3 regions of the Pantoea sp. CFCC18179 genome follow, and region 3 is predicted to be linked to each of the others. Evidence: predicted binding sites of a transcription regulator. Region 3 holds the regulator's gene; each other region holds the start of a gene.
What was found. Region 3 encodes CRP, which controls carbon source genes, mostly activating them, when cyclic AMP is high. Its sites were predicted from a motif close to ATGTGANNNNNNTCACAT; they were not measured.
Positions count from the first base shown of each region.

Region 1: a site for CRP is predicted at 1,768-1,785, ahead of aaeR (HTH-type transcriptional activator AaeR). Genes of this name have one in related genera too.
Region 2: a site for CRP is predicted at 2,249-2,266, ahead of epd (erythrose-4-phosphate dehydrogenase). Genes of this name have one in related genera too.

Region 1 is NZ_JBNBPM010000002.1:25,813-30,070, reverse strand. Features, by position in the region: gene aaeB (p-hydroxybenzoic acid efflux pump subunit AaeB) at 1-389, opposite strand, end outside; gene aaeA (p-hydroxybenzoic acid efflux pump subunit AaeA) at 401-1,330, opposite strand; gene aaeX (p-hydroxybenzoic acid efflux pump operon protein AaeX) at 1,340-1,543, opposite strand; gene aaeR (HTH-type transcriptional activator AaeR) at 1,803-2,720, shown strand; gene tldD (metalloprotease TldD) at 2,757-4,202, opposite strand.
Region 2 is NZ_JBNBPM010000002.1:459,123-463,380, forward strand. Features, by position in the region: gene tkt (transketolase) at 142-2,133, shown strand; gene epd (erythrose-4-phosphate dehydrogenase) at 2,454-3,473, shown strand; gene pgk (phosphoglycerate kinase) at 3,525-4,258, shown strand, end outside.
Region 3 is NZ_JBNBPM010000019.1:65,829-70,086, reverse strand. Features, by position in the region: gene ACPUC7_RS22750 (hydrolase) at 1-358, shown strand, start outside; gene ACPUC7_RS22745 (YheU family protein) at 361-579, shown strand; gene ACPUC7_RS22740 (phosphoribulokinase) at 641-1,510, shown strand; gene ACPUC7_RS22735 (OsmC family protein) at 1,601-2,005, opposite strand; gene crp (cAMP-activated global transcriptional regulator CRP) at 2,312-2,944, shown strand; gene ACPUC7_RS22725 (YccS/YhfK family putative transporter) at 3,003-4,258, shown strand, end outside.

The sequences.
Region 1 (4,258 bases), on a different contig from region 3:
TCTGCGGTAATCACGATGATCAGCGCGGTGTAACCCGCCAGCCCCAGCGCGTAGGAGTTTTCAACTTTGATTAACGAGGAGAGCCACACGCACATGCCCGCCCACAGGCAGCATAGCAGCAGCATCACGACGGGCGCGCGCACTGTGGCAATCATGATGGTGAGCGCAGCGATACAACCAATAAAGGTACCAATGATGCGCAGGATGCCGCGATAGCGCAGTGCGCCAGAATAGGGATCGCCCCCCGCAGCAAAAGCGGTACCGCCGGCGACAATGCCCGCGGTCATGACCGCCCAACGCGGCGTTTCCAGATTGAAGTGAAAGCCAATCATCAACGCCGCAACCAGCGCGAAGGTGAGCTTCACCGGGAAACGCAAAAACTCAATCATATCGCCCTCGCTTAACCAAACTCACGCAGGCGATTAAAAAACTGCGCCATTGGCGAGACTTTGGTTTCGCGATCTTGCGCACCGGTGATCACCACCGTCGCGGTGGTACCCGCCGGGAAGCGGTTGCCCGGTTGATCGTCGAGGCGAATACGCACCGGCACACGCTGCGCCAGACGCACCCACTCCAGATTCGAGTCGATTGTCGCCATGCCTTTGCTGTCGCTGGTGCTGCTGCTGTTGGTGACACCCGCCGCGATGCTATCGACGGTGCCGCGCAACACCACGTTGCTACCCAGCGGCGTGATTTGCGCGCGGAAGCCCGGACGTACGCCATCCAGCTTGGTCTCTTCCATATACGCCAGCACGTAGAACGAATGTTGCTGCACCAGCGCCACCGCCACGGAACCGCGCGTAATGAATTCACCCTGATAAACGTTGAGGTTGGTCACCCAGCCGTCGGAAGGCGCTTTGATGGTGGTGCGATCGAGATCGATCACAGCCAGATCGCGCGTTGCAACGGACTTCGCCAGCTGATGCTCGCTGGTTTGCAGATCGTTGTTGGATTGCTCAATGGCTTCACGCGACATCGCGCTGGTGCCCAACTGATTGCGGCGCGTGGCTTCACGGCGTTTTTCGCTCACCAACGCCTGGTAATATTCGACATCGGCTTGGGCTTCATCCAACGCTTTTTGATAGCGCGGACGATCGACCACAAACAGCGTGTCGCCTTTTTTCACCAGTTGATTATCGTGCACCGGCACGTCAGTAATGATGCCGGTGACGTCAGGCGAGATGGCGACGACATCAGCGGAGAATTTGGCATCACGCGTCCACGGTGATTCGGTGTAAAACACCCACGCGCGGAAGATGATCACGATGGCGATGACAACCAGCAGGAGCGTAATCGCGTATCGCGCGATTTTTCTTATTAGCGCTTTCACTTAAAAACCTCAGACGAATAAACGGGATACAAGATAAAACACACAGCAATACAGCGCAGTGTTAAACAGTGCGGGATGCCAAACCAGATCGTAGATCCCGCTAGGCGTCAGCACGCGCTTCACTAGCCAGAACAGCGCCAGCGAAACTAATAGTTCAACGAAGATGGGCGGAAAACTCAGCCCGAATACGACAAATACCGGAAGCACACTCATTTCGGATCCTTAGTTCGACCTTGCCGGATTGCACCGATACCTGCCCACATGCGTTGCAGCATGTTGGGTTTACGATCAGGGGAAGACGGGTAAACTGATGGCAACATTCAGGCCGCGTTGAGCTAATCATAGCGTATCATCGGGTTAACACAGCCATGTTCAGGTGCAGTGAAGAGACCCAGCGACGCGTATAGTAACGCGCTTGACTATACGTTTTCTACATATTGTGAGCTAAATCACTTTTTAGTCAGAGTAAACAATGGATCGACTTAAAAGCATGTCCATTTTCGCCAAAGTGGTTGAATTGGGTTCATTTACCGCCGCGGCGCGCCAGCTTCAGCTCAGCGTTTCTTCTATCAGCCAGATTGTCGCCAAACTGGAAGATGAATTACAGGTCAAATTGCTCAATCGCAGCACCCGCAGCATTGGCCTGACCGAAGCGGGAAAAATCTACTTTCAGGGCTGCCGCCGCATGCTGGCGGAAGCGTCGCAGGTGCATGAACAGCTTTACGCCTTTAATAACACGCCGATTGGCATTCTGCGCATCGGCTGCTCATCCACCATGGCGCAAAACGTCTTATCGGCGATGACCAGCGAGATGTTACGTGAATACCCCGGTTTAAGCGTGAATTTGGTCACCGGCATTCCGGCACCGGATTTGATCGCCAACGGTCTGGATTTGGTGGTGCGCGTCGGTGCGTTGCAGGATTCGAATCTGTTCTCGCGGCGGCTCGGCGCGATGCCGATGGTGGTGTGCGCCGCCAAAAGCTATCTGGCACAACATGGTACGCCGGAGAAACCTGGCGAAATCGATAATTTTTCGTGGCTGGAATACAGCGTACGTCCGGATAACACCTTTGAATTGGTGGCGCCAGAAGGTTTAGTCACGCGACTCACGCCGCAAGGTCGCTTCGTGACCAATGATTCGCAAACGCTGATTCGCTGGCTGAAAGCCGGTTGTGGCATCGCTTATGTGCCGCTGATGTGGGTAATTGATGAGATCAGCAGCGGAGAGATCGATATTTTATTCCCGCAATACCATTCCGAGCCGCGTCCGGTGTATGCGCTGTATACCGAGAAGGACAAGTTGCCGTTAAAAGTGCAGGTATGTATCGATTATCTGACGGAATATTTCAAGCAGGTGGCGCGGCAATATCAGCAGCACCGCAAGAGTTGAAGCAGGTCGCCAACGATGGCGACCTGAAATTGAAGATTAAGCAGTACCGCCCACGGTGATTTTATCCAGCTTCAGCGTGGGCTGACCGACGCCAACCGGCACGCTTTGGCCTTCTTTACCGCACACGCCGACGCCTTTATCCAGCGCCAGATCGTTGCCGACCATCGAGATTTGCTGCATCGCTTCAATGCCGGAACCAATCAGCGTCGCGCCTTTTACCGGTTTGGTCACTTTGCCGTTCTCGATCAGATAGGCTTCTGAGGTTGAGAAAACGAACTTGCCGGAAGTGATATCCACCTGGCCGCCACCAAAGTTCGGCGCGTAAATGCCGTACTCAACGCTTTCGATAATCTCTTGCGGCGTTGATTTGCCCGCCAGCATATAAGTGTTGGTCATGCGCGGCATTGGCAGGTGCGCGTAGGATTCACGGCGACCGTTACCGGTTGGCGGAACGCCCATCAGGCGCGCATTCAACTTATCCTGCATGTAACCTTTCAGCACACCGTTTTCAATCAGCATGTTATATTGGCCCGGAACACCTTCATCATCGACCGCTAACGAACCGCGCAGGCCTTCAATGGTGCCGTCATCGACAACGGTACACAGCTCGGATGCCACTAACTGGCCCATTTTGCCGCTGAATACTGAAGTCGCGCGACGGTTGAAGTCGCCTTCCAGACCATGTCCAACCGCTTCGTGCAGCAGCACGCCCGGCCAGCCCGCGCCTAACACCACCGGCAGCATGCCCGCTGGCGCAGCGACCGCAGAAAGGTTAACCAGCGCCATGCGCACCGCTTCACGCGCCCACGCATCGGCACGCACATCGCCACTTTCGTCGGCGAGGAAGAATTCATAGCCGGTACGCGCGCCGCCGCCGCTTGAGCCGCGTTCGCGCTTGCCTTGGTCTTCAACCTGCACGCTGATGGAGAGACGCACCAGCGGACGAATATCGGCCGCCAAGGTGCCATCGGTTGCCGCTACCAGCACTTGCTCATACACGCCGCTCAGGCTGGCATTCACTTCCTGCACACGAGGATCCGCGGCACGCGCCACTTTATCGACACGATGCAGTAAGGCAATTTTGTCTTCACGCGTCAGGCTATCCAGCGGATTGACCGGCGCATACAACGAACGGTTCAATACCGCCGATAAGGTATGCGCTTTGCCGTTGCCTTGCTCACGCACGATGCTGCGCGCCGCTTCAGACGACTGGCGCAGCGCATTCAGGGAGATCTGATCAGCGTAAGCAAAACCGGTTTTCTCGCCACTCACCGCGCGGACGCCAACACCTTGATCAATATGGTAGGAACCATCTTTGATAATTTTGTCTTCCAGCACCCAGGATTCGTGGAAACTGGACTGGAAATAGAGATCGGCATAATCCAGACGACGTTCTGAAAGCTGCCCTAACAGGGAATAAAGGTCCTGCTGATTAATGTTGTTCGCAGTTAGCAACTGCTCACTTACCAGATTCAGAGTCATCGTTTCTCACTCATTATGTGCTCGGATAGTCATAGCCTGCGGCAATTACCCGACGG
Region 2 (4,258 bases), on a different contig from region 3:
GCGATTTAGCATCTTGATGCATGTACTTTTGCCCTGATTTTCATGTACATTGATGTGCGACTTTTTTCTCGCTTCGCCTTATAACTGATTAATTACAATAAGTTAAGCGTGGCGGAGCATTAATCCGACCTGGAGTAGAAGATGCCCTCTCGTAAAGAGCTTGCCAACGCCATTCGCGCGTTAAGTATGGATGCAGTACAGAAAGCCAATTCGGGACATCCGGGTGCCCCAATGGGCATGGCGGACATCGCCGAAGTGCTGTGGCGTGACTTCCTGAACCATAACCCTACTAACCCGCTGTGGGCAGATCGTGACCGCTTCGTGCTGTCGAACGGTCACGGCTCAATGCTGATTTATAGCTTGCTGCACCTCACTGGCTACGACCTGCCAATGAGCGAGCTGCAGAACTTCCGTCAGCTGCACTCTAAAACTCCAGGCCATCCAGAATACGGCTACACCGCAGGCGTCGAAACCACCACCGGCCCGCTCGGTCAGGGCATCGCTAACGCGGTAGGCTTTGCGATTGCTGAACGCACGCTGGCGGCGCAGTTCAACCGTCCAGACCATGAAATCGTAGACCACAACACCTACGTGTTCATGGGCGACGGCTGCATGATGGAAGGCATCTCACACGAAGTCTGCTCCATCGCCGGTACCCTGAAGCTGGGCAAACTGGTGGCTTTCTATGATGACAACGGCATCTCTATCGACGGTCACGTGGATGGCTGGTTCACCGACGACACCGCAAAACGCTTCGAAGCCTACGGCTGGCACGTGGTGCGCGGCGTGGACGGTCACGATGCCGACGCGATTAAGAAAGCCGTCGAAGAAGCCAAAGCGGTTTCCGACAAGCCTTCACTGCTGATGTGCAAAACCGTGATTGGTTTCGGTTCACCAAACAAAGCCGGTACCCACGATTCGCACGGCGCACCGCTGGGTGCCGATGAAATCGCGTTGACCCGCAAGCAACTGGGCTGGAACCACGGTCCGTTTGAAATCCCGTCTGACATCTATGCGCAGTGGGATGCCAAAGAAGCGGGCCAGGCGAAAGAGTCCGCGTGGGATAAGAAATTCGCTGCCTACGCCGCTGCCCATCCGGAACTGGCAGCTGAGTTCAAGCGTCGCGTCAACAACGAGCTGCCCGCTAACTGGGCCACCGAATCGCAGAAATTCATTGAGCAGTTGCAGGCCAATCCGGCGAAAATCGCCAGCCGCAAAGCCTCGCAGAACGCCATCGAAGCCTTCGGCAAAATCCTGCCGGAATATCTGGGCGGCTCCGCTGACCTCGCGCCAAGCAACCTCACCATGTGGTCGGGCTCTAAGCCAATCAACGAAGATGCGGCCGGTAACTACATTCATTACGGCGTGCGCGAATTCGGTATGACCGCGATTGCCAACGGTATCGCGCTGCACGGCGGCTTCCTGCCGTATACCGCCACCTTCCTGATGTTCGTGGAATACGCACGTAACGCGGCGCGTATGGCTGCGCTGATGAAAATCCGTCAGGTGATGGTTTACACCCACGACTCGATTGGTCTGGGCGAAGATGGCCCGACGCACCAGCCGGTTGAGCAGATGGCCAGCCTGCGCGTAACGCCAAACATGAGCCTGTGGCGTCCGTGCGACCAGGTTGAATCGGCGGTGGCGTGGAAATACGCCATCGAGCGTGTTGACGGCCCATCGGCGCTGATCTTCTCGCGTCAGAACCTGGCGCAGCAGGATCGTACGGCTGAGCAGCTGGCAAACGTGGCGCGCGGCGGTTACGTGCTGAAAGACAGCAACGGCACGCCGGAGCTGATCCTGATCGCTACCGGTTCAGAAGTCGAGCTGGCTGTAGCCGCTTACGAGCAACTGACCGGCGAAGGCCGTAAAGTGCGCGTGGTGTCTATGCCTTCGACCGATGCGTTTGATAAGCAGGATGCTGCCTATCGTGAATCCGTGCTGCCGAAAGCAGTGGCGGCGCGCGTAGCGATCGAAGCCGGTATCGCCGATTACTGGTTCAAATACACCGGCCTGAATGGCGCGATCGTCGGCATGACCACCTTCGGTGAGTCTGCTCCAGCGGATCAGCTGTTCAAAGAGTTTGGCTTCACCGTTGAGAACGTGGTGAAAACCGCGAAATCGATTCTGTAATTTGCGGTCGCCAGCAATGGCGACTCTGCAACACAAAGGCGGCCGCGTAGGTCGCCTTTTCTATAACCTGAAACGGTTCAATTATTCCTGAAGTAATAATCCATTTAGCGAAAATTTGTGACGTAGATCCAATATTCCGCACCGGATTTGATCGCAATCATTCCTGTTATTCCTCCCATGCATTACTCTAGCTGAACCGTTTCAGTTAGGATTTTAATCGCATAGCGAACGCGTTCCGAACGGCAATAATTCCCTGTACAAAATGGCGCGAAACGCTCAGGCTAATCGGCACGTTTTTTCGGGTGTTGTTGAAGGTAGAAATGACCGTTCGCGTAGCAATAAATGGTTTTGGTCGTATCGGGCGTAACGTGCTGCGTGCGCTGTATGAAACCGGTCGCCGGGCTGAAATTACGGTGGTGGCGATTAACGAATTGGCCGACGCCGCCGGTATGGCGCATTTGCTGAAGTACGATACCAGCCACGGTCGATTTGCGTTTGATGTGCGCCAGGAGCGCGATCAACTGTTTGTCGGCGATGACACCATCCGCATTTTGCATCAGGCGGAAATCGATGTGCTGCCGTGGCGTGAATTGAATGTCGATATCGTGCTGGATTGCACCGGTGTGTATGGCAGCCGTGCAGATGGCGAAGCCCATTTGCAGGCAGGCGCGAAAAAAGTGTTGTTCTCGCATCCGGGCGGCAACGATTTGGATGCCACTGTGGTGTTCGGCGTGAACGAACAAGCTCTTAAACAAACTGACCGCATCGTCTCCAACGCATCCTGTACCACCAACTGCATTATTCCGGTGATCAAGCTGTTGGATGACGCCTTTGGCATTGAATCGGGCACTGTGACCACGATTCACTCGGCGATGCACGATCAGCAGGTGATCGATGCCTATCACAGCGATCTGCGCCGCACACGTGCCGCCAGCCAATCGATCATTCCGGTAGATACGCGTCTTGCCGCGGGCATTACTCGTATTTTTCCGAAATTTAACGATCGCTTTGAAGCCATTGCGGTGCGCGTGCCCACCATTAACGTGACAGCCATTGATTTGAGCGTCTCGGTGCGTGAAGCGGTGAAGGCTTGTGAGGTCAACGCCTTGCTGCAAAACGCGTCAGAAGGGGCGTTTCGTGGTATAGTTGACTATACGGAATTACCTTTAGTCTCAGTAGATTTTAACCATGATCCGCACAGTGCCATTGTTGATGGCACGCAAACGCGGGTCAGCGGTCATCACCTGATCAAAACACTGGTTTGGTGTGACAACGAATGGGGCTTTGCTAACCGCATGATCGACACCACGTTAGCAATGGCCGCAAGTGGTTTCAGGTAAGACGCGGACTGCGTCTGGCAAAACTTATGAGAATCAACGAGAGGGTTCACCATGTCTGTAATTAAGATGACCGATCTGGATCTTGCTGGTAAACGCGTTCTGATCCGTGCCGATCTCAACGTGCCAGTAAAAGAAGGGAAAGTGACGTCAGATGCACGTATCCGTGCTTCTCTGCCAACCATCGAAGCGGCGTTGAAACAGGGCGCGAAAGTGATGGTTACCTCTCACCTGGGTCGTCCGACCGAAGGTGAATACAATGAAGAGTTCTCCCTGCTGCCAGTTGTTAACTACCTGAAAGACAAGCTGAACGGCACCAACGTTACCCTGGCAAAAGATTACCTCAAAGGTGTTGAAGTCAATGCGGGTGAACTGGTTGTGCTGGAAAACGTGCGCTTTAACAAAGGCGAGAAAAAAGACGAAGAAGGTCTGGCAAAGGATTATGCCGCACTGTGCGATGTATTCGTGATGGATGCATTCGGCACCGCACACCGCGCGCAGGCTTCTACCCACGGTGTTGGCAAGTTCGCGCCAATCGCTTGTGCTGGCCCGCTGTTGTCAGCTGAGCTGGAAGCGCTGGGTAAAGTGATGAGCAACCCAGAGCGTCCGCTGGTTGCTGTGGTGGGTGGTTCTAAAGTTTCTACCAAGTTCGATGTGTTGCAGTCGCTGGTTAAGATCGCTGACACCGTAATCGTCGGTGGCGGTATCGCTAACACCTTCGTGGCAATCGACAACAACGTTGGCAAATCACTGTTTGAGCCAGACTTCGTTGAAGCAGCGAAAAAGTT
Region 3 (4,258 bases):
CGGTACCTTACCGGTCGATCTCGATCAACTGCGTGCGTTTCGTCGTTTACGTGAATTTGATGATGCGGTTACCGCCCGCGCGCACGGTTTCGTCGATGCCAACGACTATTATCAACGTGCCAGCGCCATGCCGTTTTTAACCGGCGTACGTAAACCGTTGCTGCTCATCCATGCGCAGGACGATCCCTTTATGACCGACGCCGTGATTCCGCAGCCGCATCAATTGTCAGCCTCAACGCAATATCAACTGACCCAGCAAGGTGGCCACGTCGGCTTTGTTGGCGGCACGTTGCTGAAACCGCAAATGTGGCTGGAACAACGCGTGCCGGATTGGCTCTCTACCTATTTGGATGTGTAATTGTGATTATTCCCTGGCAGCAGCTTGAAGCGGAAACGCTGGAAAACCTGATTGAAACCTTCGTGCTGCGTGAAGGCACAGATTACGGCGAACAGGAACGCAGCCTGTCACAGAAAGTCGCCGATGTGCGCCGCCAACTTGAGCGCGGCGAGGTAGTGCTGGTATGGTCGGAGCTGCACGAATCCATCAATATCATGCCGAAGAGTGAATTTCGCGGCTAATGCGCCGCGCGGCAATTCGTGGTAACAATGCTCATCGCCGGACTTCACAGGGAGCTCTGTTATGTCAGCCAGGCATCCAATTATTGCGGTTACCGGTTCCAGCGGTGCCGGAACCACCACCACCAGCCTTGCCTTCCGTAAGATTTTCCAGCAGTTAAATCTGCATGCCGCGGAAGTGGAAGGCGACAGTTTCCATCGCTATACGCGTCCAGAAATGGACATGGCGATCCGCAAAGCGCGCGATCTCGGGCGCCACATCAGTTATTTCGGCCCGGAAGCCAATGACTTTGGTTTGCTGGAGCAGACGTTCAAGCATTACGGCCAAACTGGACTGGGCGAATCGCGCAAGTATTTGCACACCTACGATGAAGCCGTACCGTGGAATCAGGTGCCGGGCACCTTTACGCCGTGGCAACCGCTGCCGGAAAACACCGATGTGCTGTTTTATGAAGGTTTGCACGGCGGCGTGGTGACGCAGCCACACAACGTGGCGGAACATGTAGATCTACTTGTTGGCGTGGTGCCAATTGTTAACCTTGAGTGGATTCAAAAGCTGGTGCGCGACACCAGCGAACGTGGACATTCGCGGGAAGCGGTGATGGATTCAGTGGTGCGTTCGATGGAGGATTACATCAACTTCATCACGCCGCAATTCTCGCGTACTCACATCAACTTCCAGCGTGTGCCAACGGTGGATACCTCAAACCCGTTTGCCGCGCGTGAAATTCCGTCGCTCGACGAAAGCTTTGTGGTGATTCATTTCCGTGGATTGGAAGGGATTGCGTTCCCTTATCTGCTGGCGATGATTCAGGGATCGTTTATCTCCCACATCAACACTTTGGTGGTGCCGGGCGGAAAAATGGGCCTGGCGATGGAGTTGATTATGTTGCCGCTGGTGCAGCGCCTGATTGAAGGCAAGCGAATTGAGTGAGTGCAGTGATTATGTAGCGGCGCAATTTATTGCGTTATGTTGACCTTTTACCATCAACTGAACGCGATAAATCGCGCCGCTACAATCGAGCTAAAGCTCAATCACTTCATAGCTGTGGGTGATTTCAACGCCTTTGCCCAGCATAATAGCCACCGAACAATATTTTTCCGCTGACAGATCAACTGCGCGCGCCACCGCTTTATCGCTCAACGCTTTGCCGCTGACAATAAAATGCAGGTTAATGTGCGTAAAAATACGTGGCGCTTCTTCACGACGTTCAGAGGTGAGTTTCACTTCGCAATCGGCGACATCGCTACGCCCTTTTTGCAGAATCGACACCACGTCAATCGCGCTACAGCCGCCGGCTGCCATCAACACCATCTCCATTGGACTTGGCGCTTTATCACCGGAATTACCGTCCATTAATACCTGATGGCCGGATGAGGATTCTCCGAGAAAGGTAAGCCCTTCCACCCATTTCACTCGTGCCTGCATTATTCTTTCTCCTGAAGCGGCGGTTTTGCCGTCAGAGTACGCTTTCACATGACAAACGGCAATCCAGAGAAATCCCCCTTCTGCTGAAGCGAGACAACACAAGACAGCTCGCAAAAGCTGTGCTACAAACAGTGCTGAAAATATTTTCGTCCTAACCGACGAAGGCGGGAAGAATCAAAAGCGTAGCTTAAGAGTCACCCCGGAATAAATTTTCCTTCATTAGGAAACGCTCGACGATTAAACCGCCTGACAGGGAAAAATGCCCCCTGTATTTTTGGGCACGATTACAACAGAGGATAATAGCGAATGGTTCTCGGCAAACCGCAAACAGACCCTACACTCGAATGGTTCCTGTCCCATTGCCATATTCACAAATATCCGTCAAAAAGCACGCTCATCCATCAGGGTGAGAAAGCGGAAACGCTGTACTACATCGTGAAAGGTTCCGTAGCGGTACTGATTAAAGATGAAGAAGGCAAAGAGATGATTCTCTCCTACCTTAATCAGGGAGATTTCATCGGCGAACTCGGTCTTTTCGAAGAAGGCCAGGAACGCAGTGCTTGGGTACGTGCGAAGTCTGCCTGCGAAGTGGCTGAAATTTCATACAAAAAATTCCGTCAGCTGATTCAGGTAAACCCGGATATTTTAATGCGACTGTCGTCGCAAATGGCGCGTCGTCTGCAAGTGACATCTGAAAAAGTGGGCAACCTTGCCTTCCTCGATGTGACCGGACGTATCGCGCAAACGCTGCTTAATCTGGCTAAACAGCCAGATGCGATGACTCACCCAGACGGAATGCAGATTAAAATCACCCGTCAGGAGATTGGTCAGATCGTGGGCTGCTCACGCGAAACCGTGGGTCGTATCCTGAAAATGCTGGAAGATCAGAATCTGATCTCCGCACACGGTAAAACCATCGTCGTTTACGGCACCCGCTAATTCCTTCTCACCCACGGCGTGATGGCAACATCGCGCCGTTTCTATTTGCGATGAGCTGATGTGGCGCCGAATCATCTATCATCCTGAAGTTAACTATGCGCTGCGGCAAACGCTGGTGCTGTGCCTGCCTGTGGCTCTCGGTTGGCTGTTTGGCGATCTGCAAAAAGGGCTGTTGTTCTCTTTAGTGCCGGCCTGCTGCAACATGGCGGGGTTAGATACGCCGCACAAACGCTTCTTCAAACGCTTGATTGTGGGTGGTTCGCTGTTCGCCACCGGCAGTTTCCTGATTCCGTACCTCACCGATTATCACGTGCCGTTGCCGCTGATTTTATTGGTGTTGCCGCTACTGATTGGCGTCACCGGTGAAATCAGCCCGCTGCATGGCCGCTTACTGCCAGCCACCTTGATTGCCGCCATCTTTTCGCTAAGCCTGGTAGGACGCATGCCGATTTGGGTGCCGCCGCTGCTCTATATTGGCGGCACATTGTGGTACGGCTTGTTCAACTGGTTCTGGTTTTGGCTGTGGAAAGAGCAGCCGATGCGCGAATCGCTCAGTTTGCTGTATCGCGAGCTGGCGGATTATTGCGATGCCAAATACACCTTGCTGACGCAGTTAACCGATCCGGAAAAAGCGCTGCCGCCGCTGCTGGCACGTCAACAAAAGGCGGTTGATCTGATTACCGTCTGTTATCAGCAGATGCACATGCTGTCGGCCAGCCGCGATAACAGCCACAAACGTCTGACGCGCGCCTTCCAGGTGGCGCTGGATTTGCAGGAACACATCTCAGTTAGCCTGCACCAGCCGGAAGAAGTGCAGAAACTGGTTGAGCAGAGTCACGCCGAAGCGGTGATTCGCTGGAACGCCAAAATCATCTCAGCGCGGCTGCGGGTGCTCGCCGATGCCATTCTTTATCACCAGTTGCCGGATCGCTTTCACATGGAGAAGCAGCTGGGTGCGCTGGAGAAAATCGCCCGCCAGCATCCGGATAATCCGGTCGGCAACTTCTGTCTGTACCACTTCAGCCGCATCGCTCGCGTGCTGCGTACCCAAAAGCCGCTCTACACGCGTGACTTAATGGCCGATCGCCAACGCCGCTTGCCGCTGCTGCCAGCGCTGCGCAGCTATCTTTCCTTCAAATCATCGGCGTTACGTACCGCCGGTCGTTTCGCCGTGATGTTGATGTTTGGCAGCGCGCTGGCGCTGTTCTTCAACATCCCCAAACCTTACTGGATTCTGATGACCATTATGTTCGTCAGCCAGAATGGCTACAGCGCCACGCGCGTGCGCATTCAGCACCGCGCACTGGGCACCTT